2 regions of the Streptomyces sp. NPDC090077 genome follow, and region 1 is predicted to be linked to the other one. Evidence: riboswitches for the same ligand, from Rfam matches in the RefSeq annotation. Region 1 holds a riboswitch; the other holds the start of a gene.
The links. A riboswitch is a leader RNA that binds a small molecule or an ion and turns the genes downstream of it on or off. The one in region 1 is predicted to bind S-adenosylmethionine.

Region 1 (9,895 bases):
GCCGGCCTGCCGCCCGTGGTCCACCACCCGGCGGCCCTGGTCCGCAAACGCCTGGAGTCGAAACTCCCCGCCGCACCACCGGCCCCGGCAGAGCCCGCCCAGCCCCCGCCCCGCGCCGAGTGCACCGAATGCCACGCCCCCGGCCCGCCCGCCGCCTTCACCGACGGCCGCTGCCGCGCCTGCCGCCCCGAAGCCCCCCGCCCACCGGTCTTCACCCCGTCCCTCACCCCGGCCGAGGTCCGCGCCCACGCGACCCGCATCCGCGAAGGGAACCGCCGATGACCAATCCCGCCCCCCTCCCGGCGGAAACGCCCGAGGGCGGTACCCCCTCCACCAGGAAGGGGTACCGCCCTCGTTCGAGAACAGCCGATCAGCCAGGGGCCGATCAGAAGTCCATGTCACCGCCCGGCATGCCGCCCGGAGCGGCGGCGGCCTTCTCCGGCTTGTCGGCGATGACGGCCTCGGTGGTCAGGAAGAGCGCGGCGATGGACGCGGCGTTCTGCAGCGCGGAGCGCGTGACCTTCGCCGGGTCGATGATGCCCTCGGCGATCATGTCGACGTACTCGCCGGTGGCGGCGTTCAGACCGTGGCCGACGGCCAGGTTGCGCACCTTCTCCACGACGACGCCACCCTCGAGACCACCGTTGACGGCGATCTGCTTCAGCGGGGCCTCCAGCGCGAGCTTCACGGCGTTGGCGCCGGTCGCCTCGTCACCGGTGAGCTCCAGCTTCTCGAAGACCGAGGAGGCCTGCAGCAGGGCCACGCCACCGCCGGCGACGATGCCCTCCTCGACGGCCGCCTTCGCGTTGCGAACGGCGTCCTCGATGCGGTGCTTGCGCTCCTTGAGCTCGACCTCGGTCGCGGCACCGGCCTTGATGACGGCCACGCCGCCGGCCAGCTTCGCGAGGCGCTCCTGGAGCTTCTCGCGGTCGTAGTCCGAGTCGGAGTTCTCGATCTCGGCGCGGATCTGGTTGACGCGACCCTGGACCTGGTCGCTGTCACCGGCACCGTCGACGATGGTGGTCTCGTCCTTGGTGATGACGACCTTGCGGGCGCGGCCGAGCAGGTCGAGACCGGCGTTCTCCAGCTTGAGGCCGACCTCCTCGGAGATGACCGTGCCGCCCGTGAGGATGGCGATGTCGCCGAGCATGGCCTTGCGGCGGTCGCCGAAGCCCGGGGCCTTGACGGCGACGGACTTGAAGGTGCCGCGGATCTTGTTGACGACCAGGGTCGACAGGGCCTCGCCCTCGACGTCCTCGGCGATGATCAGCAGCGGCTTGCCGGACTGCATGACCTTCTCCAGGAGCGGCAGCAGGTCCTTGACCGAGCCGATCTTGGAGTTGACGATCAGGATGTACGGGTCGTCGAGCGACGCCTCCATACGCTCCATGTCGGTGGCGAAGTACGCCGAGATGTAGCCCTTGTCGAAGCGCATGCCCTCGGTGAGCTCGAGCTCCAGACCGAAGGTCTGCGACTCCTCGACCGTGATGACGCCTTCCTTGCCGACCTTGTCCATGGCCTCGGCGATGAGCTCGCCGATCTGGGTGTCGGCGGCGGAGATCGAGGCGGTGGAGGCGATCTGCTCCTTGGTCTCGACGTCCTTGGCCTGCGCCAGCAGGGCGGCGGAGACGGCCTCGACGGCCTTCTCGATGCCGCGCTTGAGGGCCATCGGGTTGGCGCCGGCGGCGACGTTGCGCAGACCCTCGCGGACGAGCGCCTGGGCGAGGACGGTCGCGGTGGTCGTACCGTCACCGGCGACGTCGTCCGTCTTCTTGGCGACTTCCTTGACCAGCTCGGCGCCGATCTTCTCGTACGGGTCCTCGAGCTCGATCTCCTTGGCGATGGAGACACCGTCGTTGGTGATCGTGGGGGCGCCCCACTTCTTCTCAAGGACGACGTTGCGACCCTTGGGGCCAAGGGTGACCTTGACGGCGTCGGCGAGCTGGTTCATGCCACGCTCGAGACCGCGCCGGGCCTCCTCGTTGAACGCGATGATCTTGGCCATCTGAAGTGGTCCTCCAGGACTGGGGTTCCCCCCACGCCGCCTGGCGTAAGGAGAGGGTGGATTGCTCCGGACCGCGCCCGCGCCCGCGACGGACGGCCTGCGGATCCGACGGTTCCGTCCCGTCGGGTCCTGCGGGCCTCACCGGCCCGGTCCTCGTTTTGGTAGCACTCTCACCGGGAGAGTGCTAACGCCAATGATTAGCACTCGACCCCCACGAGTGCAAGCGGCTTCAGGCAACACGCGGGCGGCGCGGCGGTGACGCGGCGGCGGCGCGGCGGCGGCGCGGGGCGACATGCGTGAGGGGCTCACATCCTGTCCCGGATGTGAGCCCCTCATGCGTCTGTGCGTGCGTCGGTGGCCGATCGCGTTCGCTCCGACTCAGCCGGCCGCGAGCTTGACCATGTCCGCCTGCGGACCCTTCTGGCCCTGCGAGATCTCGAACTCGACCCGCTGACCCTCTTCAAGGGTGCGGTATCCGTCCATCTGGATGGCGCTGTAGTGGACGAACACATCCGCACCACCGTCGACCGCGATGAAGCCGTAGCCCTTCTCCGCGTTGAACCACTTGACGGTGCCCTGAGCCATGCCTAACTCCCCTATTACTGGCCCTTGCGCGGGACCGCACTTCGCGGTCCCGGGTCAGAACTTGCGCCGGAACGCCTCGACCGCGGCTGAATGTATCCGCACCGGTGCTGTCAGCAACAGGTCAATCCGACGAGAAATCTGGACACACGGAAACCGGTAAATAGGATGAAAACTTGGCATATTCCAGGGCAACTCGGGCCAGACAAGCTGCACCAAAGGCCCAAAAGGCACGCGCATGTTGACTCAATGTCAACCATCCGTCAGCCCGCTCATATGCGCCGGGCATGAACAGCGGAGGGGACTGCCCCAACTCTACCGCGCCCAATCAAACAGAATTACCCCCTCCACTTTTAGCGGAGGGGGCAATTCTGATCTGAACGCGTCAGTCGGACGTCAGCAGCCGCCGGCCACGGCGGGAATGATCGAGACGCCGGCGCCGTCCGGCGTCACCGCCTCCAGACCGCCCTCGAAGCGCACGTCGTCGTCGTTGACGTAGACGTTCACGAAGCGGCGCAGCTTGCCCTGGTCGTCCAGGACGCGCGCGGCGATGCCCGGGTGGTTCGCCTCCAGGGAGGCGATGACCTCGGCGAGGGTCGCACCCTCGGCCGGGACCTCGGCGGCGCCGCCGGTGTAGGTGCGCAGGATGGTGGGGATGCGGACGTTGACGCTCATGGCGCTACCGCCTTTCCGGGTGTGTCAGGGGGAGCAGGGAAGGGTCAGGCCAGGCCGGCGGCGCGGAAGGCGTCCAGGCTCGGGCGGATGGTGGCGGTCTGACCGCTGTCCGACGCCACCGCCTCCAGGGTCTTGAGGCCGTCGCCGGTGTTCAGGACCACGGTGGTCAGCGCCGGGTCGAGCTGCCCGTTCTCGATGAGCTTCTTCGTCACGCCGACGGTCACGCCGCCCGCGGTCTCGGCGAAGATGCCCTCGGTGCGCGCCAGGATCTTGATGGCCTCGACGACCTGCTCGTCGTTGACGTCCTCGACGAAGCCGCCGGTGCGGCGCGCGATGTCCAGGACGTACGGGCCGTCCGCCGGGTTGCCGATCGCCAGGGACTTGGCGATGGTGTTCGGCTTCTGCGGGCGGACCACGTCGTGACCGGCCTTGAAGGCGGTCGACACCGGGGAGCAGCCCTCGGCCTGGGCGCCGAAGATCTTGTACGGCTTGTCCTCGACGAGGCCGAGCTTGATCAGCTCCTGGAGACCCTTGTCGATCTTCGTCAGCTGGGAGCCGGACGCGATCGGGATGACGATCTGGTCGGGCAGCTGCCAGCCGAGCTGCTCGCAGATCTCGTACGCCAGGGTCTTGGAGCCCTCGCCGTAGTAGGGGCGCAGGTTGACGTTGACGAAGCCCCAGCCCTCGCCCAGCGGGTCGCCGATGAGCTCGGAGCAGAAGCGGTTCACGTCGTCGTAGTTGCCCTCGATGCCGACGAGGTCGCCGCCGTAGACACCGGCCATGACGACCTTGCCCTGCTCCAGGTCGTGCGGGATGAACACGCAGGAGCGGAAGCCGGCCCGGGCGGCCGCGGCGCCGACGGCGCCGGCCAGGTTGCCGGTGGAGGAGCAGGACAGAGTGGTGAAGCCGAAGGCGCGGGCGGCCTCGACGGCGATGGCCACGACGCGGTCCTTGAAGGAGTGCGTCGGGTTGCCGGAGTCGTCCTTGACGTAGAGCTTGCCGGTGACGCCCAGCTCCTTGGCCAGGTTCTCGGCGTCCACGAGCTTGGTGAAGCCCGGGTTCAGGCTGGGCTTGGAGGCCACGTCCACGGGGACGGGCAGCAGCGGCGCGTAGCGCCAGATGTTGTTCGGGCCGGCCTCGATCGCGGCGCGCAGGGCCTCCGGGTCGCCGAGCGGGAGCTCGTAGGCGACTTCCAGCGGACCGAAGCACTCGACGCAGGCGAAGATGGGGCCGAGCTCGAAGCGGGTACCGCACTCGCGACAGGAAAGTCCGGTGGCGGGTCCGAGGTCGACAGAGGTGGCGACAGTCTGTGCAGCCATGATGGCGAGGCCCTTTCTCCTCATCTTCCCCATGGCGCACTTCGCCATGAGACGGAATTGGCACCTTCCCTAGCCGGGGCCTCGCGCGAGCGAGAACCGACTGGAGGGTTGCCGGGGCTTCAACGGGCCGTGTCCCTCTGCCCCTCTGGATGAGCGGTATGGCACCGGACACACGCGCTCTGTGGCGCGCCGGTGCGTTTGTGCGCGGGACCCCCGGCATGCGGTGGTCTCTCGCGTTGTTCAAGACTGTAACCGAAGGGACGGGTGGTTGAGACAGCCGTCCGAACCGCGAGATGGATCACAATTCGGCTGAAAAACGCCGAGTGCCGAAGACTCCCGAGGAGTGCTGAGAGTGCTGGATGAGGTGGAGCGCTGGCTGGCCGACCGCTCCTGGTCCGCCGCCGACCGACCGCTCGACCAGCTGCTCGACCGGAAACGGGCGGCCGGGACGACGGTGAGCGTGGTGCTGCCCGCGCTCGACGAGGAAGCCACCGTCGGGGAAATCGTCGAGATCATCCGGCGCGACCTGATCGAGGCCCCGCCCGTCCCCCTGGTGGACGAGCTCGTGGTCGTCGACTCCGGTTCCACCGACCGTACGGCCGAGGTCGCCGCCAAGGCCGGCGCCCGGGTCGTGCACCGGGACGCGATCCTGCCCCGCATCCCGGCCCTGCCCGGCAAGGGCGAGGTCCTGTGGCGCTCCCTGCTGGCCACCACCGGGGACGTCGTCTGCTTCGTGGACGCCGACCTGCGGGACTTCGACTCCGCCTTCGTCTCCGGGATCGTCGGGCCGCTGCTCACCGACCCGCAGGTGCAGTTCGTCAAGGCGATGTACGACCGGCCCCTCGGCGACACCCCCGGCCAGGGCGGCCGCGTCACCGAACTGGTCGCCCGCCCCCTCCTCAACCTCCACTGGCCCCGGCTGGCCGGCTTCGTCCAGCCGCTCGGCGGCGAGTACGCCGTACGCCGCTCCCTGCTGGAACGCCTCCCCTTCCCCGTCGGGTACGGGGTGGAGCTGGGCCTGCTGGTGGACGCCCTGCACACGGTCGGACTGGATGCGCTGGCCCAGGTGGACGTGGGGGTCCGACTGCACCGGCACCAGGACGGGCAGGCCCTGGGCCGTATGGCCGCCGCGATCTACCGCACCGCACAGCTGCGGCTCTCGCGCGGACACCTCGTACGGCCGGAGCTGACCCAGTTCGAGCGGGGGCCGGACGGGTTCGTGCCGCGCACGTACCCCGTGGACACGGAGGAGCGGCCGCCGATGGCGGAGATCAAGGAGTACGCGGGGCGGCGCGTGGCGTGACCCCGCCTTTGACCAGTACGTGACGAACCGGACATTTCCCGGACGTTTGAGCGAGCGGGCCCCGGGCTAGGTTCGCGACATGGCTTCTCAGGTACTCGTCGCCGCCAACCGCGGCCCGCTCTCGTACGCCCTCGACGCCGACGGCACGCTCAGCGCCCGGCGCGGCGGCGGCGGCCTCGTCTCCGGCCTCTCCGCCGCTCTCGCGGCGCAGCCGGAGGCCCTGTGGATCTGCGCGGCCCTCTCCGAAGCCGACCGGGAGGCCGTCCGCCGCGGCGTTTCCGAGCCGGGCGTCCGGATGCTGGACATCGACCCCGCGGTGTACGACGACGCCTACAACGGCATCGCGAACTCCGTGCTCTGGTTCACCCACCACCACCTGTACGACGTCCCCCGCGAACCCGTCTTCGACGCGGAGTTCCGCCGGCGCTGGGCCTCGTACACCGCCTACAACCGGGCCTTCGCCGAAGCCCTCGCCGAGGAGGCCGCCGAGGGCGCCTCCGTCCTCGTCCAGGACTACCACCTCGCCCTGGTCCCCGGGGCCCTCCGCGAACTGCGCCCCGACCTGCGGATCGCGCACTTCACGCACACGCCGTGGGCGTCGCGGGAGTACCTGGACATGCTCCCGGACGACATCCGGAAGGAACTGGTGTGGGGAATGCTCGGGGCGGACCGCCTCGGGTTCCACACCGAACTCTGGGCGCTCAACTTCGTCACCGGCGCCACCATGGACGACGAGCGCGGCATCGCGGACTCGTACGTCCCCCGGAACAGCGGCCCCGGGGTCAACCACCGCAGGATGACGGCGGACGGCCGGTACGGGGAGAAGCGGTTCACCGCGGCGACCGCCTACCCCCTCGGGGTGGACGGCGACGACCTGCGCTCGCTCGCCCACCGGCCGGAGGTCGACGACAAGCTCGCCGCGCTCCGGGCCGAGGTAGGCGACCGCAGGACGATCGTCCGCGTGGACCGCACCGAACTGTCGAAGAACATCCTGCGCGGCCTGCTCGCCTACCGAGAGCTCCTGACCACCCACCCCGAGTGGCGCGGCCGCGTCGTCCACCTGGCCTCCGCCTACCCGTCCCGGCAGGACCTGAAGGTGTACCGGGACTACACGGACTCGGTGGGGCAACTGGCCGAGGAGATCAACACGGAGTTCGGCACGGACGACTGGCAGCCGGTCCTCGTCTCCGTCCAGGACGACTTCGCCCGCTCCCTGGCCGCGTACCGCCTCGCCGACGTGGCACTGATCAACCCCGTACGCGACGGCATGAACCTCGTCGCGAAGGAGATCCCGGTCGTCTCGGAGGCGGGCTGCGCCCTGGTCCTGTCCACCGGGGCAGGAGCGTACGAGGAACTCCGCGCGGACGCCCTCACGGTCAGCCCGTACGACGTCACGGCGACGGCCGAAGCCCTCCACGAGGCCCTCACCATGCCGGAAGCGGAACGCGCGGAACGCACGAAGCGCCTGGCCGCGGCCGCGACGGCCCTCCCCCCGGCAGCCTGGTTCGAGGCCCAGCTCACGGACCTGCGGGGGTAGGGGCGGAGGCTCGCGGTACGGGCCCGCCATCTCCCCCTCGACCCCCCGGGGCCGGGCGGCGGCTGCCCACCCGCCTCCCGGGTGCGGGCCGGTGGGGCGGGAAGCGGAATCCCCTCGGGCGGTCTCAGAGCAGGTTGGGGGCTTCCCGTCAGTCCCATCGTCCTTCCGGTTCGTGCCGGCCTGTCAAGGGCGCTCCCTCCGGTCGCGTCGCTACGCGATCGCCTTCGGCGACCCTTGACAGGCCGTCCCGCCCCGGAAAGCCGAAAGACTGCCGGGAAACCCCCAAAGAAACGGCACGGTCCAGAGAGGGAGGGGCGGGTCTCTCAGCGATGCGCGAGGGGCCGGGCCCCGGCCCGCCGGGCATCCTGGCCCGTCCAGCCCCGATCCGGGGCCAGGGGCGCGACTACCTGCACCAAAGGTCGCTCAGAGCCCGCTGGCGTGCACCCGGGCGCGACAGATCGCTACGCGCTCCTCCCGGCCAAGCGTCCGGCCGCCGTCCTGGGCTGATACCTGCAGCAAAAGTCGATCAGAGCAGGGCGGAAGCGCAGGGGCGCGTCAGATCGCTACGCGCTTCTCTGATCTCGGCGGCCGGCGGTTGTGGTGCTTTCTCAGCTTGTAGATGCCCAGGGGCGGGAACTAGTGCCCGGTCGACCATGTAGCGGGCACGGCGTGAAGTCAGCGCCGACGGCGGCATCTTCAGGTTGCGTGCCTGGGCGAGGGCCTGGTCATAGCTGCGCATGGTGATCGCCGCACCGAGGTCGTGAAGTGCGACGTTCACCCGGCCGAACGAAAGCAAGTGGACATCGCCGGCCTCTCCTCCGACTCGCTCGGCAAGTTCGCGGGCGGCTGCGATGCGGTTCTCCACGGCCACGCGGTCACCAGCGCGTGCAGCCAACGTCGTTGCCACGAACCGGGGCTGCATAGGCTCGGGGCCATGACGACGAGGACGCTCTTCCTGTTCTGCTCGGCTGCGCCGCCCGTCTTCGACGTGGCACGTGTGGTCGAGGACGCCCAGGCGCGCGGCTGGGACGTCTGCCTCGGGCTCACGCCTTCGGCTGCCGAATGGCTGGAGGACAGCTTGGCCGGGCTGGAGGCACTCACCGGGCATCCCGTGCGCTTCCGGTACAAGCGCCCCGGCCAGCCGGACGTCTGGCCGCCCGCAGACGCGGTCCTCGTGGCGCCCGCCACCACGAACACGATCAACCGATGGGCTCTCGGCATCACCGACAGCTTCGTCGTCGGGTTCGTCGCCGAGGCCCTCGGTAAGAACATCCCGCTCGCCGTCATGCCATGCGTGAATGCCGCCTATGCCCAGCACCCACAACTACCAGTCTCCCTGGGAACCCTTCGGGAGGCCGGGGTGCAAGTCCTCTTCGGTGAAGGCGGCTTCAAACCGAACCCTCCCGGAGAGAAGCGGCCGTACCCGTGGAACGCAGCGCTGGACGCGGTGGATGAGCACCTCCGATGATCTGCGCCCTTCAAGCGATTTGCCTGCCCCCTGAAAAGGTCCTGGGCTGAGCCAGTTCCCGGACGACCGGGCGCCCCTGACCGCTTCCCGTGTTGCTCCATTCGCCGCTCGGTGCAGGTATCGGCCCGGGACGGCGGGTGGCCGCCGAATCGCCCACGACCGCGGTACCGATCAGCGCGGAAAGCGCCCGGAACGGATACCGGGATCAATTCCTACATCTTTGATACTTTAGAAGGGTGTCTGAGACGACGTACGGAATCGGCGAGGGACCAGCCGCCCGCGTGAGCCTCTCGCTGCCCGAGGGGACGGCAGAGGCGATTCGCGCGCGCGTGGGGAAGCGCGAGTTCTCGGCTTTCGTGACGGCGGCCGTGGAGCGTGAGCTGCGCGGGCAGATCCTTGACGAGTACCTGGCCGACTACGAGCAGCGGCGCGGCCCCCTCTCGGCCGAATCCCAGCACGCAGCCCGTCAGGTCTTCGACGAGGTCTTCGCGGAGGGCAAGGAATGGCCCGCCGCAAGCTGAGCCGCGAGGGCACTCTCGTCCTGGACAGCGAGGGGCTGTCCAAGCTGCTGAACGACGATGAGCCCGTGGTGTCCCTCGTCGCCGAAGCGCGCGGTCGTGGCATGGAAGTCGTGATCAGCGCGTTGACGATCATCGAGGCAGCGCACGCACGCACCAACAAAGCTCGACTGAACTGGATCCTCTCCGGTGTCCGCGTGATCCCGGTCGGAGAAGAGGAAGCCAGGGCTGCTTCCGTCCTGCTGATGGAGGCGGGCCTTCACGGCCACAAGTACGCGATCGACGCGGCTGTGGCGGAGGCCGCCTTGCGACAACCGCGTCCCGTCGCCCTGCTCACCTCTGATGTCGACGACATGACGAAGCTCTGCGGCGATCGCGTGCACATCATCGGCGTCTGACAGCCCGCCCACACCGGCCCAAGACGGTCGCCGGACGCTGAGACGGGAGGAGCGCGTAGCGATCTGTCGCGCTCATGTGCTTCCGCGCTG
Region 2 (11,645 bases), on a different contig from region 1:
CGCGGACCACCCAGCCGGTCTCGCCGTCCAGGACCGCGTCCGGTGCCCCGCCGGAGTCGCCCGCGACCACCGGCAGGCCCGTCGCCGAGGCCTCCAGGTAGACGATGCCGAGCCCCTCCACGTCCAGCCCGCCCCGCCGGGTCCGGCACGGCATCGCGAAGACGTCCCCCGCGCCGTAGTGGGCCGGGAGCTCCGCCCACGGGACGGCCCCGGTGAAGACCACCGAGTCCGCGACCCCCTTCGCGGCGGCCAGCGCGCGCAGGTCCGCCTCGTAGGGCCCGCCGCCGACGATCAGCAGCGCCGCGTCCGGCACGGCCGCCAGGATCCGCGGCATCGCCTCGATCAGGGTGTCCTGCCCCTTGCGCGGGACGAGCCGCGAGACGCAGACCACCACCGGCCGGCCGGACAGGCCCAGCCGGGCCCGGACCTCCGCGCCGCCCGAGCCGGGGTGGAAGGTCTTCTCGTCCACCCCCGGCGGGAGCTGCACCATCCGGGCCGCCGCCCGCTCCGTCACCGCCGAGGCGATCCGCGAGCGCGTGTACTCCCCGAGGTAGGTGAGGGTGTCCGTGCCCTCGCCGATCCGCCGCAGCAGCTGCCGCGCGGCCGGCAGCTGCGCCCAGCCGGCCTCGTGCCCGTGGGTGGTGGCGACGATCCGCCGCGCGCCCGCCCGGCGCAGCGCGGGCCCCATCAGCCCGAGCGGGGCCGCGGCCCCGAACCACACCGACTCACAGCCGTGTTCGCGCAGCAGGGACACCGCCCGCCGGGTCACCCGGGGCGTCGGCAGCAGCATGGTCGTACGGTCGCGGACCACCCGGAACGGCTGCTCCGCGTCGAAGGCGGCGGTGGCCTCGCGGCCCTCCGCGCCGTGCTTCCAGGTGGACGCGTAGACGACGACCCGCTCGGGGTCCAGCCGCAGCGCCATGTTGTGCAGGAAGGCCTGGATGCCGCCCGGGCGCGGCGGGAAGTCGTTCGTCACGATCAGCGTCTTGTGCATCCCCGTCAACGTACCGGACGGCTACCCCAGCTCCTCCCGCAGTGCCCGCCGCCAGGCCTCCGTGAGCGCGGGGAGGTCCGTGCCCAGCGCCTGTTCCAGGGCCACCGGCAGCGGTTCGCGGCCGGCCAGCTCGTACAGCCGCACCAGTGCCGCCCCGCCCCAGCGGTCGGCGACGAGCCGGCAGGCCAGCCAGGCGCCCTCGTACGCGCGGGCCGCCGCCGACGGGTCCCCGCCGAAGGCGAACGCGTCATCGGCCGGGAGCGCGCCGGGCAGCTCGCCGCGGCGCACGGCGCGCGCCAGCTCGGGCGCGCCCTCCGCCGGGGTGGTGGAGCTCCCCCGGTACGCTGCCCAGTCCGCGAAGCCCTCCGACAGCCACTGCGGGGTCCGGGCCGAGGTGGCGGCGCGGGTCGCGACGTGGGTGACCTCGTGGGTGAGGACGATCCGCCGCCCGGCCTCCGAAAGGCCCGCGTACCCCTCCGGGTTGACGACGACGCGGTCGGCCGGGGCCGGCCCGCCGCCGGTGCTGCCGGTGGTGACGGCCCCCAGGCCCCGGTAGGTGTCGGCGGGCCGCCCCAGCAGCGCGGCCATCGCGTCCAGCGTCGCGGGGGCCAGGACCACCACCCGCCGCGCCCACTCCCCCGGCCAGGCGGCGTTGACCTCCGGGACCGCCCGGTCGGCCCCGGCCGCGAGGGCGGACAGCTCCTGCGGGGTCCGGCCGACGCCGATGACCAGGCTGTGCGCGCCGCGTACGACGGCCGGATCGCCCTGGTCCCACAGCTGGGCCGGCGCCCCAGGGGCGGGGCGGTCGGCGGTGACCCGCCAGCCGGTGCCGTCCCGGGTCAGTTCCACCTCGCGGGCCGAGGAGGCCGGGGCCGCGTCGTGGCCGGCGAGCCGGTAGCGCAGCTCCGCGCGCGCGAAGGCCCGTACGCCGTCCTGCCGGACCGAGGTGATCTCGTACGACCAGCCCTCCAGCGGGATCGCGGCGAGCCGTGCGGGCGGGGCCGCCGACCAGTCGGCGACGGCCCGCCGTACGGCCGCGTCGGCGGGGGCGGCGGGCGCCGGGTCCGTGCAGCCGGCCAGCGCCGGGAGCGGGCACAGCGCGAGTGCGAGGAGGCGCACGGCGGTGCGGCGGCGGACCGGGGTCATCCGCCGATCGTACGCACGGCCGGGCTCAGGGCCGGGTCACGGAGGACACCGGCATCATCCCGACGGGGTCGTAGCGCACCCGCGCGCCCGGGTACGGGGCGTGCACCACCTGGCCGTTGCCCACGTACATGCCGACGTGGCTGGCGTCGGAGCGGTACGTCACCAGGTCGCCGGGCTGCGCCTGCGAGAGCGGCACCTGCCGGCCCGCGTACCGCTGGGCCTGCGAGGTGCGCGGCAGGGAGACCCCGGCCTGGCGGTAGGACCACACCATCAGCCCGGAGCAGTCGAAGCCGGAGGGGCCGGTGGAGCCCCACACGTACGGCCGGCCGACGGCGGCCCGGGCGGCCATCACGGCGGTCATGGCGCGGCCGGAGGCCCGCCCGCCGCCGGAGGGCAGGTCGGGCATGCCGTCGACGGAGCCGCGGCCGCCGGAGCGGGAGGCCCGCTCGAAGTCGGCGCGTTCCTCCGAGGGCATGTCGTTGAGCAGCCGGCGGGCGGCGGCGAGCTTCGCCGTGACGGAGCGCTTCTGGGTGGCCACCTCGGTGCGCAGGGCTTCCAGTTCGGCGAGCTTGCGGGTGGCCTCCTGGCGCTGGCGGCCGATCCGGCTCTGCTCCTCGCGGAGTTCGCCGAGCTGCTGGGCGCGGCGGCCGCTGAGCCGGCCCAGGACGGCGGCCTTGTCGAGGTAGGCGGCGGGGTCGTCGGAGAGCATCAGCTCGACGGTGGGGTCCAGGCCGCCGGAGCGGTACTGGGCGCCGGCGAAGGTTCCGAGGACCCCGCGCATGGTGTTGATGCGGTCCTGGCCGCGGGCGACGGCGTCCTGGGCGCGGCTGATCTCGGCGCGCAGGGCGTCGGCCTTCTCGCCGGCCCGGTTGTACCGCTCGGTGGCCTGCTCGGCCTCCTCGAAGAGCCGGTCGACCTGGGCGCGGGCGCCTCCGGCGGGCTCCTGGGGGAGCCCCGGGGAGGCGAGCGCGGGTGCGCCCGTGAGGGCCACGGCGGCGCCGGCCGCGGCGGCGGTGAAGGCGGTGACCTTGGTGTTCCGGTCGAGGCCGCTGGGCCCGGACCGGCGGTGGGACGCCATGGGGAACCGCTCCCTTCGGCTGCGCGGGGCCCGGGTCCGCCCCCCGTGGACGGCCGTGTGCCGGGTTCCGCGCTGGCAGACAGTAACCGTGCGGCCACGCACCGGCCAACGACCCCCGGGGGCCCCTCGCGCCCGCGCCCCGCCTCAGACGCAGGTCATGGGCGGGGCGCGAGGTCACAGCGGGTCCGTGCAATTCGCCCGGATGGGCGGTGTGCGGCGCGTCCCCCGTGCGGGGTCAGATGCGGACGCCGAACTGGAAGGGCATGTTGTCCATCGACTCGTACTTGACGCCGCCGCGCGGGTTGGAGGCGTGCAGGGTGGTGTTGTTGCCGGCGTACAGGCCGACGTGGTGCAGGTCGTCGTAGAAGAAGACCAGGTCGCCGGGCTGGAGCTGGCTGCGGCCGATGCGCGTGCCCTCGTTCGCCTGGGTGTAGGTGGTGCGGGTGATGCCGATGCCGGCCTGGCCGTAGGCCCACTGGGTCAGCCCGGAGCAGTCGTACGCGCCGGGGCCGGTGGCGCCCATGACGTACGCGCTGCCCAGCTTGGTCTTCGCCGCGGCCAGCGCGGCCGCGGCGCGGCCGGAGGCGTTCACGGCGGGGGCGGCCTTCTCCCCGGCCCTGCTCCGCCCGGCCTCCTCGGCCCTGAGGCGGCTGCGGTCCTGTGCGCTCAGGGTGTTGAGGAGGGCCTGGGCCTCGGCGAGCTTGCCCTGGGCGGCCTTCTTCTGCCCGGCGAGCTCCTTGCGGGCGGCGTCGAGGTCGGCGAGCTTGCCCGCGGCTTCCTGGCGCTGCTGGGCGAGGGTGCGCTGTTTCGCCTGGATCCTGGCCACCGCCTCCAGCTGCCGGCCGGTCAGCTGCTGGAGCGTGGCGGCCTTGTCGAGGTAGGTCTCGGGGTCGGCGGAGAGCAGGAGTGCGACGGAGGGGTCGATGCCGCCGCCCCGGTACTGGGCGGCGGCCAGCGAACCGAGGGTGTTGCGCAGGTCGTTGAGCTCGCCCTGGTCGCGGGCCACGGCGTCCTGGAGCTGCGCGATCTCCTTTTCGAGGCGCTCCTGGTGCTCGCGGGCCCCGTTGAACTTCTCGGTGGCCCGCTCGGCCTCGTCGTAGAGGGCGTCGACCTCGGTCTTGACCTCGTCCTTGTCCGGTCCGCCGGGGGCGGCCACGGCGGACTGGCCGGAGAGGGCGACCGCCGCGGCGGCGGTGGCGGTGAGCACGGTCACGCGCGTGCGGGCGGGCGGCTTGGGCCGACGGTGGGACGCCACGGGGGCGGGCTCCTTCTCCTCAGGGGCCCACACCCGAACGGGTGAGCTACCGCACGAAGGTTTGAGCGGACCCTAGCGAGCCGTCCTTGATCACTTCAAACCCCCTGCAGAAAAAATCCCGACGCCGTTCCGCTTCCTTCACAGAAGCCCCACGCTGCGTACCGAGGAGCTGACGGTACGTCCTCCACTTGCGTCACGAAACGCGCGCGAGCCGCTTCAGCAGCAAGGCGGACGTCACCGGCCGGGCACCCGCCTTCGCCACCCCGTCGGCCACCTCCCGGTCGGTGGAGACCACCACCACCGGACGGCCGGGCGGCTCGGCCCGCACCAGCTGGCGGATCAACTCGTCCGCCGTCACACCCGCCTTGGAGAACAGCACGCGCACCCCGCGCGGCGGCGCGAGCAGCACCGGCGCCGCCAGCTCCGCACCGTCGAAGACGCACGTCATCTCCGCACCCGTCTGCGCAGCCAGCATCGACAGCCCGCCCAGCAGCCGCAACCGCTGCTTCTCCAGCGGCATCGTCGGATAGCCGGTCTTCGTCACGTTGTACCCGTCGACCACCAGATGCGCCTGAGGAAGCGCCAACAGCTGGTCCAGCAGCGCCGGATCGGTCTCCGACAGGGCCCGCGCCGCGATGTCCTTCGGCGTCATCCGGCCCGGCTCCACCGCGTCCACGGTGTCCGCCGGCCGCGTGGACACCGGCGGCAGCGCCAGCTCGCGGCGCAGCCCCGCCGCCGCGTCCAGCACGGTGTCCAGCAGCAGCCGCAGCCGCATGTCCTCGATGCTGCGCCCCTCCCGGGTGGCCCGGCGCGAGGTCTCCAGCGCCGACTCCACCTCCGCGAGACGGGACTTCAGGCGCCGGGACTCGCTCTCCGCGGCCGCCACCTGCGCCGCCGCCTCACCGCGGATCCCGTCGATCTCGCCGTTCAGCTTCCGCAGCGCCGCCTCGCCCCGCTTGACGTCGCTCAGGGCGCTGCGCAGCTTGCGCTGAAGCGATTCCGCTTCCTTGCGGGCGGCCTCCAGCTCGGCCCGCACCTGCTCACCGCCGGAACGCTGGGCCTCCTTCAGGTGGGCCAGCTCCTCGCGCAGCCGCTCCAGCTCCCGCCGGGTCTCGTCGCCGACCCGCTCGGCATCGGCGCGCTGCGCCTCCTCACCGGCGGACGCCACCAGCTTGACCCAGCCCGCCGGGCGCAGCACGTACGCCGCGGCAGCCACGTCCAGCGGGTCCGCCGCGGCGGGCGGGGCCCCCGACTCCAGTGCCCCGGCCAGCTCCGGCTGCGCCTCGCGCAGCTTCTCCGCGATCCGGCTGCGGAACACCCCGTCGGTCTCCACGGCCGCGGCCATGGCGTTGCCCGCGAACTTGGCGCGCCGGGTCGGGGTGAACCGGGCGTACTGGCGCAGCTGCGCCGGGAGGTCCCCGACCGTCAGACCGCCGAAGGCCTCCGACACGATCGCGACGACCCGGCGCCGCACGCCTTCCGGCAGCGGGCGGTCGAGGACCTCCGCGGCGTCGCCGGCCGCGTCGGCCGGCGTCGCGCCGCTTGCTGGCTCCACAATCCGTCACCCCTACCGTGATCTACTGTGGGCCCGGCTCCCTCAGGAGTCGGTGCCCGGCCTGTCCACGAGCTCGATCTGGTCCACCGCGTTGCACCAGCGGCAGCGGACCGACTCGATGGTCTCACTGACCACCTCGCGCTCCTCGACCTTGGGCTCCCCGGCAAGATCGAGGTGGACGTACTCCACGACCTTCGACGAACGGGTGACATCGAACCGCGTGAGGTTGCCGCACAGGGTGCAGCGCCACCGGGTGGTGTCGGTCGGCAGGGGAACCGTCATCAGGCCGCTCTCTCCTTCGTAGCTCATTCAATCAAAGCCCTACGCCGCGGTCGGCGGACCGCAGCACGTAACCCTACGGCCTGGCACCACCCTCAGGTGGGTCCGCCTGCGTCATGCTCTGTCGCATGATCGTAAAGTGGCGGACCCTGTGCGATGCCGCGCGGGGGCCCGTGGTCACGTACGCGCTGATCGCCGCCTGCTGCGCGGTGTTCTTCCTCGGCCCCGCTTCTGGCCTGAACCCGGCCTACGGGACGGGCGATCTGCTGACGGAGACCGGGACGGCGTACTTCCGGCACTGGGGCGTCGTCCCGGACGAGCTGTTCTCGGGGGCCGGGCGCCCGCTGCTGACCCCGCTGACGGCGCTCTTCGTCCACGGCAGCTGGCTGCACCTGCTCGGGAACATGCTGTTCCTCTACGTCTTCGGCGCCATGACGGAGGAGCGGATGGGCCGGGCGCCGTTCCTCGTCTTCTACGTCTGCACGGGATACCTCGCGCTGGCGGCCTACGCGGCGGCCAACGCCTCCTCGGACCAGACCCTGGTGGGCGCCTCCGGGGCCATCTCGGCGGCGCTGGGGGCCTTCCTCTGCCTCTTCCCGCGGGCCCGGGTCACGAGCCTGTTCCCGTTCCTGCTGTTCCTGCCGCTGCGCTTCCCCGCCTGGATCGTGCTGCTGTTCTGGTTCGGCCTCCAGTGGCTGGCCGCGCACCGCGCGGGGAGCGGTCCGGGAGTGGCGTACCTGGCCCACGTCGTGGGCTTCTCGCTCGGCTTCTGCTACGCGTGGGCCCGCTACCGCCGTACGACTACAGTGAGGAGACCAGTGACTGCCGGCGAGGGAGACAGCCAACCGTGATCACCGCGATCGTGCTCATCAAGACCAGCGTGGACCGGATCCCCGAGATCGCCGAGTCCATCGCGCAGCTGGACAGCGTCAGCGAGGTCTACTCCGTCACCGGTACGTACGACCTGATCGCCCTGGTCCGGGTGGCCCGGCACGAGAACCTCGCGGACATCATCCCGGGCCGCATCAGCAAGATCCCGGGCGTCGAGGCCACCGACACGCACGTCGCGTTCCGCACGTACTCCCAGCACGACCTCGAAGCCGCCTTCGCCATCGGCCTCGACGCGTAGCCCTCTCTCCGGGCCGGTACCGGGGGCCGCTCCCCGTGCCTACACGGCCGGGACGCAGCGGCCCTCTTCCGTGCGGTACTGCCACTTCGCACCGTCCGCGACGAGTTCCTTCACCGCGCCGACGAACCGCTCCACGTGCTCGTCCGGGGTGCCCGCCCCGAAGCTGACCCGGATCGCGTTCAGCGACCGCTCCCCCGGCGCCGCCTCCGGCGCCCCGCACTCGCCCTGGGCCTGCGGCTCGCTGCCCAGCAGGGTGCGTACCAGCGGGTGGGCGCAGAACAGGCCGTCCCGCACCCCGATCCCGTACTCGGCGGACAGCGCGGCCGCGAAGTGCGAGCTGTTCCAGCCGTCGACCACGAACGAGATGACGCCGACGCGCGGCGCGTCGTCCCCGAACAGGGACAGCACCCGCACGGCCGGGACCTCCGCGAGGCCCTCGCGGACCTTGGCGATGAGGTGCTCCTCCCGGGCGACCAGGTTCTCGAAGCCCGCCTCCTGCAGCGCGCGGCAGGCGGAGGCGATGGAGTAGACGCCGATGACGTTCGGGGAGCCGGCCTCGTGGCGGGCGGCGGTGGTGTGCCACTCGACGTCGACGCCCCCGTCCTCGCGGCGGGCCACCTTGCGGGAGGCGCCGCCCCCGGCGAGGTACGGCTCGGCCTCCTGGAGCCAGTCGGCCCGGCCGGCGAGCACGCCCGAGCCGAAGGGCGCGTACAGCTTGTGCCCCGAGAAGGCGACCCAGTCCACGTCCAGCTCCCGCACGGAGACGGGGTGGTGGGGGGCCAGCTGGGCGGCGTCCAGCACGATCCGGGCGCCGTGGGCGTGCGCGGCGGCGGCGAGCTCCTTCACCGGCCACAGCTCACCGGTGACGTTGGACGCGCCGGTGACGCACACGAGCGCCGGGCCGTAGGGCTCGCGGTCGGCGAGGGCCCGCTCCAGGGTGGCGACGGCCTCGCCGGGGGTGCGGGGGGCGTTGAGGTAGGTGACCCGGGCGTCGCCCCAGGGCAGCAGCGAGGCGTGGTGCTCGGTCTCGAAGACGAACACCTGGCAGTCGGCGGGCAGCGCTGCGGCGAGCAGGTTGAGGGAATCGGTGGTGGAGCGGGTGAAGACGACCTGGTCGGAGGGGCGGCAGTCGAGGAACTCGGCGACCGTGACGCGGCTCTGCTCGAACAGGTCGGTGGACAGCTGCGAGAGGTAGCCGGCACCGCGGTGGACGCTGCCGTAGTACGGGGCGTACGCGGCGACGTCGTCCCAGACCCGCTGGAGCGCCGGGGCGCTGGCCGCGTAGTCGAGGGCGGCGTAGGTGACCTCGCCGCCGGTGACGAGGGGAACGGTGACGTCCCGGCCGAGCACCGGCAGCGGTCCCTCACAGGCGGGGCCCTCGGCGGCGGTGGCGCAGGCGGTGGTGGCGGCGTTCAGGAATGCGGACATGGCGGTATCTCCCGGCAGGCAGGGCTGAATGGCTTCGGTGTGCCCGTACGCGGGTGCGGCGGCGCGGCCGTCAGGGGGTACGGGAAAGTCCTCGGACTGATCGGGGGCACGCGGAAACGGCCCTGATCCGAGGGGTGAAGAAGGGGCGGATTCGCCCTATCGCATTCGCTTGCTCACGGAAAACGCTCCTCGAGAGACCAGGACCCCTGGTGTCGAGGGATCCGCGCTTGCCGTAGACCTCGCTGCCTACGACCTGGTCATCACCCGGGGCACCCCGCCACGGAAGGAGGGTTGCCGGACAGCAAGCCGGGGCCTAAACGCTGTCACTCGTGACCTTGGAGAGCATCCTGCCACAAGATCCCGCACGCGCAAGACCCCGGTCCACATCGTGGACCGGGGCCGTGTGCGGGAGGAGCGCCCGGGATCAGGCGTTGCTGGCCGCCACCCAGCGCTCCAGGGTGGCGCGCGCCGACCCGGAGTCGATGGACTCGGCCGCGCGGGCCATGGCGGCCGCGAGCTGCTCCTCCAGCGTGCCCGTGCCGGGATCCAGGGCCACCAGGGCGCTCGCCGAGTTCAGCAGGACGGCGTCGCGCACCGGTCCCGTCTCCCCCGCCAGCAGCCGGCGGGCGACGTCCGCGTTGTACGAGGGGTCCCCGCCGCGCAGGGCCGAGATGTCGACCGTCCCGATGCCGACGTCGCGCGGGTCGAAGGCGTGCTCCGTGACCTCGCCGTCGCGTACCCACCACACCCGGGAGGTCCCGGTGGTGGTCAGCTCGTCCAGGCCGTCGTCCCCGCGGAACACCAGGGCGGAGGTGCCCCGCTCGGCGAGCACCCCGGCCATGATCGGGGCCAGCCGCGGGTCCGCCACGCCGACCGCCTGCGCCGTGACGCGGGCGGGGTTGGTGAGCGGGCCGAGGCCGTTGAACGCGGTGCGCACCCCGAGGTCGCGGCGGGCCGAGGCGGCGTACCGCAGGGCCGGGTGGAAGACGACCGCGGCGCAGAAGGTGATGCCGGCCTCCTCGGCGACCTCGGCCACCCGCCGCGGGGTGAGGGCGAGGTTGACGCCGAGCTTCTCCAGCACGTCGGAGGAGCCGCTGGCGGAGGACGCCGCCCGGTTGCCGTGCTTGACGATCTTGGCGCCGGCTCCGGCGGCCACGATGGCGGACATGGTCGAGATGTTGACCGTCTTGGCGCCGTCGCCACCGGTGCCGACGATGTCGACCGTCCGCCCGGGCACCTCGATCAGGTTGGCGTGGGCGTACATCGTCCGGACCAGCCCGGTGTACTCGGCCACCGTCTCGCCCTTGGCCCGCAGGGCCACCGCGAAGCCGGCGATCTGCGCGTCCGTGGCCTCGCCGCGCATGATCCGCTCCATCGCCCAGGCGGTGTCCTCGCTGGCGAGGTCCTGGCGGTTCAGCAGCGCTTCCAGCACGCCCGGCCAGCCGCGGGCCGCCACGCTGTCGCCGCCTGCCGGGGTCGCAACGTTCATGGTCAGCTCCTGCTGCTCGTCGGGGGTCGTACGTCGAATGGGAAGGATCTCTAGCCTATCCAGCCCGGGGGACGGCAAAGAGCCCCGTCCAGCGACTGGACGGGGCTCTCGCCGTGGCGACACCAGGACCGGCGGGGCCGGTCCCTCAAGCGGTCGTGCCGGAGATCAGTGGTGGCCGTGTCCGGCCTGGATCTCCTGGTACTCCTCCACCGTGGGCTTCGGAATCTGGTTGTTCTCCGCGTAGAAGCCCTTGCTGAGCTTCGCCCGCAGCTTCTCGGTGCGCGTCACCTTGCGCTCGACGCCGTTCTCGTCGACCGTCGGGCCGATCTCGACCGGGCGGTACTGCTCGTGCGCGGTGAGCGTGTGCAGCTTGCCCTGCGACAGCGGCTCGTGGACCTCGACGAACTCACCGTGCGGCAGACGCTTGATGATGCCGGTCTCGCGACCGTGCAGCACCTTGTCGTGGTCCCGGCGCTGGAGGCCGAGGCAGATCCGCTTGGTGGCGATGAAGGCCAGGACCGGGACGACGAAGAAGCCGATCCGGACGAACCACGTGATCGAGTTGATCGACAGGTGGAAGTACTGCGCGAACATGTCGTTGCCGCCGCCGATGAGGAGCACGATGTACTCCGAGATCCAGGCGACACCGAAGGCCGTACGGGTCGGGACGTTGCGCGGGCGGTCCAGGATGTGGTGCTCGCGCTTGTCGCCGGTGACCCAGGACTCGATGAACGGCCAGACGGCGATGGCGCCGAGGACCAGCGGGAAGAGCAGCAGCGGGATGAACACGCCCAGGACGAGCGTGTGGCCCCACAGGTTGATCTCCCAGCCCGGCATGGCTCGGATGAGGCCTTCCGGCATACCCATGTACCAGTCGGGCTGCGCACCGGTGGACACGTGGTCCGGGCGGTACGGGCCGAGCGCCCAGATCGGGTTGATCGAGGCGATCGCCGCGATGGCCGCGATGACACCGAAGACCAGGAAGAAGAAGCCTCCGGCCTTGGCCATGTAGACCGGCAGCAGCGGCATGCCGACGACGTTGTTGTTCGTCTTGCCGGGGCCGGCGAACTGGGTGTGCTTGTGGAAGAACACCAGGATCAGGTGCGCGACCAGCAGGCCCATCATGATGCCGGGCAGCAGCAGGATGTGCACCGAGTAGAAGCGTGCGACGAAGTCGCCGCCCGGGAACTCCCCGCCGAAGAGGAACATCGACAGGTAGGTGCCGACGACCGGGACGGAGAGGATGGCGCCCTGCATGAAGCGGACACCGGTACCCGAGAGCAGGTCGTCCG

Region 2: linked by a shared signal. The riboswitch ahead of ACIPW5_RS37485 (aminotransferase class V-fold PLP-dependent enzyme) and the one ahead of thrC (threonine synthase) in region 1 are both predicted to bind S-adenosylmethionine.

Annotation. Positions count from the first base shown of each region.
Region 1 is NZ_JBIVEG010000062.1:879-10,773, forward strand. It holds gene ACIPW5_RS39605 (hypothetical protein) at 1-282, shown strand, start outside; gene groL (chaperonin GroEL) at 386-2,005, opposite strand; gene ACIPW5_RS39615 (cold-shock protein) at 2,384-2,590, opposite strand; gene ACIPW5_RS39620 (MoaD/ThiS family protein) at 2,984-3,262, opposite strand; gene thrC (threonine synthase) at 3,307-4,581, opposite strand; SAM riboswitch class I at 4,599-4,737, opposite strand; gene ACIPW5_RS39630 (glucosyl-3-phosphoglycerate synthase) at 4,934-5,884, shown strand; gene ACIPW5_RS39635 (trehalose-6-phosphate synthase) at 5,964-7,421, shown strand; gene ACIPW5_RS39640 (hypothetical protein) at 7,948-8,292, opposite strand; gene ACIPW5_RS39645 (flavoprotein) at 8,356-8,889, shown strand; gene ACIPW5_RS39650 (hypothetical protein) at 9,126-9,410, shown strand; gene ACIPW5_RS39655 (DNA-binding protein) at 9,392-9,805, shown strand.
Region 2 is NZ_JBIVEG010000045.1:9,964-21,608, forward strand. It holds gene ACIPW5_RS37445 (glycosyltransferase family 4 protein) at 1-994, opposite strand, end outside; gene ACIPW5_RS37450 (hypothetical protein) at 1,016-2,140, opposite strand; gene ACIPW5_RS37455 (NlpC/P60 family protein) at 2,166-3,218, opposite strand; gene ACIPW5_RS37460 (NlpC/P60 family protein) at 3,454-4,473, opposite strand; gene ACIPW5_RS37465 (NYN domain-containing protein) at 4,667-6,031, opposite strand; gene ACIPW5_RS37470 (hypothetical protein) at 6,071-6,310, opposite strand; gene ACIPW5_RS37475 (rhomboid family intramembrane serine protease) at 6,424-7,158, shown strand; gene ACIPW5_RS37480 (Lrp/AsnC family transcriptional regulator) at 7,155-7,436, shown strand; gene ACIPW5_RS37485 (aminotransferase class V-fold PLP-dependent enzyme) at 7,476-8,864, opposite strand; SAM riboswitch class IV at 9,083-9,199, opposite strand; gene trpD (anthranilate phosphoribosyltransferase) at 9,289-10,353, opposite strand; gene ACIPW5_RS37495 (cytochrome bc complex cytochrome b subunit) at 10,519-11,645, opposite strand, start outside.